One region of the Pseudomonas sp. LB3P25 genome, then DNA from elsewhere that is predicted to be linked to it. Evidence: riboswitches for the same ligand, from Rfam matches in the RefSeq annotation. Region 1 holds a riboswitch; the other holds the start of a gene.

Region 1 (3,203 bases):
GCCGTTTTCATAGTGGAAGCGCAGCAAGCGGTCCGTGTCGGCGACGTACAGGTCATTGCCGACCAGGGTCATGCCGAAGGGTGAGTTGAGGTTTTCCAGGAACACTGTGCGGGTTTCGGCGATCCCGTCGTGGTCCTTGTCCCGCAGCAGCGTGATGCGGTTCGGGCTCGGTACTTTGGCCCCGGCACGGCCCATGACTTTGCCCATGACCCAGCCACGAATGCCTTTGCCGTCATCGGGTTTGGGCGGTGCGTTGGTTTCGGCGACCAGCACGTCGCCGTTAGGCAGCACGTAGAGCCAGCGCGGGTGATCGAGGCCTTCGGCAAAAGCCGCCACCTGAGTCCCCGTCGCGGCGATCGGTTTCGCGCCGTTCGGCCAGCCGATCGCCGGGGCGATGTTCATCGTCGGGATCAGGGTCTTGTTCGGTTCTGGCAGCTTGGGTGACGGGCCGGTGCCGTCGGAGACTTGCAGCCTGGAGGTTTCACCACAGGCGGCAAGCCCTCCGGCGAGCACGATGACGAGAACGAGCTGGGGCTTGCGCATGCTGATCTTCCCTATGAATGCATTGACCTAATCAATAGAGAAGCGCCGGTGCGCGATGGTTCAACCGGTCAGCCGCGGGCTTCCTTGAACAGCACGGCGATGCCGGGGTGATAGTTGCCGGCTTCATTGCGCAACTTGCGATAGGCATAGGGGAAGTACCAGGCTACCGCGCAGGTGTGTTCCTTTTGCAGGTCGTCGACCATGTCCTGGAGTTCTTCCGGGGTGGCGCTTTGTTGAGCTTTTTGCGGCGCGACGAACAGGCAGCCGAGTTTCAGGTCGCTGGCGTAGCTGATGCGCTTGGCGTCGTTGGTGATGTCCTGCAATGCTTGAGTCAGGTTCAGGCTGTTGACGCGTGGCCAGCGCTGGGTTGCTTGAAGGTAAGCGCGTTCTTCGCTGGTCGCGATAAACAGATCGGCGCGGCCATTGCGTTCGCCTTCTTCGGTCTGTTTACGGGTTGGCGTTTGTTGCAGCGTAACCATTTCCGCCATCCAGGCCGCGGCGGAAAGCAGGCTCAGGTTGGCTTTTTCGTCGAACCAGTAAGGCGTGTCGTTGTCGCCGCGCACGGCGTTGTAGCGGTCGATACAGTCAAACCAGCGTTCCAGCACCGGTCGCAGGAATTCCAGCTTCGGATTGCTGATGATCATGCCTTGCATGTGGCTCACCCTTGTTATTGTGTTGTGAGGTTGTGGCTCTTTGATATCACTGCTGAGAGTGTGGCACAAGATTGGCGTCAGATAATTGATCGACGGCAGTTATTCGCTCGCAGGCTGCCCGTCTTCAATTGACGCTCCATCCCCAACCCTCTAACCTTCGCGGCTTGTTTCAGGTGCTCTGTGACCTTGGTCGACAGAGTGAAACAGGGAAGCCGGTGAGCGATCTCTTCAATTCATGAAGGCTCACGATCCCGGCGCTGCCCCCGCAACGGTAAATGAGTGAAGACTGCGCCTTGAGCCACTGTGTTGATATCAACATGGGAAGGCGCGCAGCCAGGCCAACGCCGCTCATGAGCCCGGAGACCGGCCTGATCCATCCAGCGGCATCACGGTGGGCGATGCCAGGCTTCTTGCCGTCTATTCTTGTGCCTGCCCGCCGTTATCCAGCCTCAACGGAGAGCTCCCCCATGACTGATACCCCCGATCGTGACGAACGTCATCTGGCGCGCATGCTGCGCAAAAAAGCCGTGATCGACGAACGCATCGCCAATTCCCCGAATGAATGTGGCCTGCTGCTGGTGCTGACCGGCAACGGCAAAGGCAAAAGCAGCTCGGCCTTCGGCATGCTCGCCCGGTCCATGGGCCACGGCATGCAGTGTGGCGTGGTGCAGTTCATTAAAGGGCGCAGCAGCACCGGCGAAGAACTGTTCTTTCGGCGCTTTCCGGAACAGGTGCGTTTTCATGTGATGGGCGAGGGCTTCACCTGGGAAACCCAGGATCGCCAGCGTGACATCGCCGCCGCCGAAGCCGCATGGGCGGTGTCCCGCGAATTGCTGCGTGATCCGTCGATCGGCCTGGTGGTGCTGGATGAATTGAACATCGCCCTCAAGCACGGTTATCTGGATCTCGATCAAGTGCTCAGCGACTTGCAGGCCCGTCCGCCGATGCAGCACGTGGTGGTGACCGGTCGCGGCGCCAAGCCGGAAATGATCGAACTGGCCGACACCGTCACCGAAATGGGCGTGATCAAGCACGCGTTCCAGGCCGGGATCAAAGCGCAAAAAGGCGTCGAATTGTGAGTCAACCACGTCATTGCCCGGCGGTATTGATTGCCGCGCCGGCCTCCGGTCAGGGCAAGACCACCGTCACCGCCGCACTGGCCCGTTTGCATCGCAATCAGGGGCGCAAGGTGCGCGTGTTCAAATGCGGCCCGGACTTTCTCGACCCGATGATTCTCGAGCGCGCCAGCGGTGCGCCGGTGTATCAACTGGACATGTGGATGGTCGGCGAGCAGGAAAGTCGTCGACTGTTGTGGGAAGCGGCCGGCGAAGCCGATCTGATCCTCATCGAAGGCGTCATGGGCTTGTTCGACGGTACGCCGTCCAGCGCTGATCTGGCGCGACACTTCGGTGTGCCGGTGCTGGGGGTGATCGACGGCACTGCCATGGCCCAGACCTTTGGCGCACTGGCGTTGGGGCTGGCGCGTTATCAGCCGGACTTGCCGTTTGCTGGCGTGTTGGCCAATCGTGTTGGCACGTTGCGGCACGCGCAATTGCTCGAAGGCAGCCTGACTGAAGGCTTGCGCTGGTACGGCGCGTTGTCCCGGGAAACCGGGATCGAATTGCCGAGTCGACACCTCGGTCTGGTTCAGGCCAGTGAGCTGAACGATCTCGATCTGCGCCTCGATGCGGCAGCCGATGCGCTGGCCAGCAGTTGCGAAGTCGCGCTGCCACCGGCGGTGGAATTCGCCGCTCCTGATGTGATCGCTGTCGAGCCTCTGTTGGCCGGCGTTCGTATCGCTGTAGCCCGTGACGAAGCGTTTGCCTTCACCTACGGCGCAAGCCTGGATTTGCTGCGGGCCATGGGCGCTGAGTTGCTGTTTTTCTCGCCGATCCGTGACACGCAATTGCCGGAGGCAGATAGCCTCTACCTGCCAGGCGGTTATCCCGAATTGCACCATGTGGCGCTGTCAGAGAACACCACAATGCTGACTGCAATCCGCGCTCA
Region 2 (3,203 bases), 1.1 Mb from region 1:
GTGGTGCGCGCTTCATCGGCGCCCCACTGACGGTCAAAGTGTTTGTCGAAACGCGTGCCCACGCCCTGGATCAGCAGGCGCATCGGTTTGTTCGGGATCGCCGCAAAACCTTTGACGCGCAGGATGCCGTGCTGGACCACCAATTGGGTCAGCGCGTCCAGCAGCAGGCTTTCGTCGGCTGACGGCAGTTCGATGGAAATCGAATCAAAAGCATCGTGGTCGTGATCGTCTTCGCCTTCATGGTGGTGATCGTGATGGCTGTGACGGCTGTCGATGTGTTCTTCGGAACCGGCGCCGAGACCGATCAGCACGTCCAGTGGCAGACGACCGCTGCTGGCTTCGATGACTTTCACCGCGGGCGGCAGCTCTTCAGCGACTTCCAGGCGTACACGGGCCAGGTCTTCAGGGCTGATCAGGTCGGCCTTGTTGAGAATCACCAGGTCGGCGCTGGCCAGTTGGTCGGCGAACAGTTCGTGCAGCGGCGATTCGTGGTCCAGGTTGGGGTCGAGTTTGCGCTGGGCATCGACCTGGTCCGGGAAAGCCGCGAAGGTGCCAGCGGCGACCGCTGGGCTGTCGACCACGGTGATGACCGCATCAACGGTGCAGGCGCTGCGGATTTCCGGCCACTGGAAGGCTTGCACCAGCGGTTTTGGCAGGGCCAGGCCGGAGGTTTCGATGAGGATGTGGTCGAGGTCGCCGCGACGGGCCACCAATTCGCGCATCACCGGGAAGAATTCTTCTTGGACGGTGCAGCACAGGCAGCCGTTGGCCAATTCGTATACGCGGCCGTTGGCTTCTTCTTCAGTGCAGCCGATGGAGCACTGCTTGAGAATTTCACCGTCGATGCCCAGCTCGCCGAACTCGTTGACGATCACCGCAATGCGGCGGCCCTGAGCGTTGTCGAGCATGTGCCGCAGCAAGGTGGTTTTGCCCGAGCCGAGGAAGCCGGTAACGATGGTGACGGGGAGTTTGGCCAATGTTTTCATCGGATGCCCTTTGGCAAGGTGGCGGGCATACGGGACGACGACCGGCAACGCGGACGCGCGTGCCTGAACAGTTCGCCACCGGATCACCCCGCCCGGTTGAAAGTGAGAATCTGTGTCGAGGCAGGTCTCCTGGCTGACGGTTTGCCGGGCTTGTGGGCCTGGCATTCGCTGCGCCTTCCCGCGAACCCGTTGCACAGGGTTTGCAGTGGCGTGGCAGCGAACATCACCGTTCACAGTTGCGGGGGCAGCCGCGGCATCGACCGCGTTCCCTTCTTAGCTTCGGCAGACGCCGAAGAACCTCGAAAGCGCAAGGCTACGCATCGTGTGGGGGCGGGTCAATGTTCAGAAGTTGATTGCGATCCCTGTGGCGAGGGGATTTATCCCCGTTCGGCGGCGAAGCCGTCGCAAGACCTGTTTGCGGGGTAAGCCTGAAGAATGCAGGGGGCCGCTTCGCAGCCCAACGGGGATAAATCCCCTCGCCACAGATAAATACCCTCACCGCAGATATCCACCTCACCACAGAGTTGAGAACCCATGCCAATTGACGCCCAACCCCCGCCCATGCTCTCCTACACGCCTTGTTACGGGTGCCCTTCACAGGGTGAAACGGGAAACCGGTGAATCATGTGCTTTACTCTAAAGTCATGTCAGTCCGGTGCTGCCCCCGCAACGGTAAGCGAGCGAAGCGTCAGATCCACTGTGCCAGCAGTTCGGCATGGGAAGGTGATGCTTGCAGGTCAAGGCGAAAGCCAGTGCCCCTCGTGAGCCCGGAGACCGGCCCGCAACACAAAGTGACCATTACGATCACTGAATAACAAACCCGCGGTGGGCGGGCGCTGTTTGAACCTCTGCGATCCCGATTCGCAGGGGTCTTCCATGCGCTCTATTCACCCCCTGACAGACCAGAGGGAAGCGCCATGTCGATCATTAGCAGCACCGGCAGCAACACTGATAAGAGCACCGCCAGCACTACCACGACCCTGACTCAACGCCTGACCGCCGCCGTGTGTGCGTCGATCCTTGGCGCTAGCCTTGTGTATTTCGCCGGTTTCTCGCACATCGAAGCGGTGCACAATGCCGCGCACGATACCCGCCACAGCTCTGCGTTCCCGTGCCATTGAGACCTGCCGACATGATCAAGCGTATTGCGCAAACCGCAGGGTTCACCGGGCTCCTGGCCGCCCTGCTGCTGACCTTGCTGCAAAGCTTCTGGGTGGCTCCGCTGATTCTGCAGGCTGAGACTTACGAAAAATCCGAGCCCGCCGCTGTTGAGATTCACGAACACGCCGCGGGTGCTGTCGCCGCTCACACTCACGATGCTGAAGCCTGGGAACCGGAAGACGGCTGGCAGCGCGTGCTGTCCACCACGGGCGGCAACCTGGTGGTAGCGGTCGGTTTCGCGCTGATGCTCGCCGGCCTCTATACCTTGCGCGCTCCGACCAAAACCTCCCAAGGTCTGCTCTGGGGCCTGGCCGGTTACGCGACGTTCGTGCTGGCACCGACCCTCGGTCTGCCGCCTGAGTTGCCGGGCACTGCCGCTGCTGATTTGGCGCAACGGCAAATCTGGTGGATAGGCACAGCTGCCTCCACCGCGGTCGGCATCGCATTGATCGTGTTCAGCCGTCACTGGCTGATGAAAGTGCTCGGCGTGGCCATTCTGGCTGTTCCTCATGTGATCGGCGCACCACAACCGGAAGTCCACTCGATGCTCGCTCCGCAAGCCCTGGAAACTCAGTTCAAAATCGCTTCGCAGCTGACCAACATGGGATTCTGGCTGGCCCTGGGCCTGATCAGTGCCTGGTTGTTCCGCCGCAAAAGCGATGGTCAGTACCACGCATGAGTGACACCAGCGCAGCGCCGCCCCTGGTGGTCGGCCTGGGCTGCCAGCGCGGCTGCCCCGTCAGTACGCTGCGGGCGCTGCTCGATCAGGCGTTACAGGCTCATAAAATCGAACTTCACCAGATCAAGGCCCTGGCCAGCATCGACCTGAAGCGCGAAGAACCTGGCCTGATCGAATTGGCCGAACAGCTTGCGTTACCCTTGCAGTATTTCAGCTGCGAACAATTGTCCGTCTATCAACCGCAACTTAGCCATCGTTCAGACATCGCGTTCGAACGCACCGGCTGCTACGGCGTCGCGGAAAGTGCCGCCCTGGCCTTGGCCGAACAGTTGGCCCAGGCACCGGCAAAATTGCTGATTTGCCGACAAAAATATGCC

What was found. A riboswitch is a leader RNA that binds a small molecule or an ion and turns the genes downstream of it on or off. The one in region 1 is predicted to bind cobalamin.
Region 2: linked by a shared signal. The riboswitch ahead of ACYZTW_RS19400 (CbtB domain-containing protein) and the one ahead of cobO (cob(I)yrinic acid a,c-diamide adenosyltransferase) in region 1 are both predicted to bind cobalamin.

What each region holds. Positions count from the first base shown of each region.
Region 1 covers NZ_CM142711.1:5,343,753-5,346,955, reverse strand. The annotation lists gene ACYZTW_RS24590 (PQQ-dependent sugar dehydrogenase) at 1-543, opposite strand, end outside; gene ACYZTW_RS24585 (hypothetical protein) at 612-1,196, opposite strand; cobalamin riboswitch at 1,351-1,582, shown strand; gene cobO (cob(I)yrinic acid a,c-diamide adenosyltransferase) at 1,664-2,275, shown strand; gene ACYZTW_RS24575 (cobyrinate a,c-diamide synthase) at 2,272-3,203, shown strand, end outside.
Region 2 covers NZ_CM142711.1:4,257,802-4,261,004, forward strand. The annotation lists gene cobW (cobalamin biosynthesis protein CobW) at 1-986, opposite strand, end outside; cobalamin riboswitch at 1,089-1,303, opposite strand; cobalamin riboswitch at 1,555-1,783, shown strand; gene ACYZTW_RS19400 (CbtB domain-containing protein) at 1,904-2,107, shown strand; gene ACYZTW_RS19405 (CbtA family protein) at 2,119-2,826, shown strand; gene ACYZTW_RS19410 (cobalamin biosynthesis protein) at 2,823-3,203, shown strand, end outside.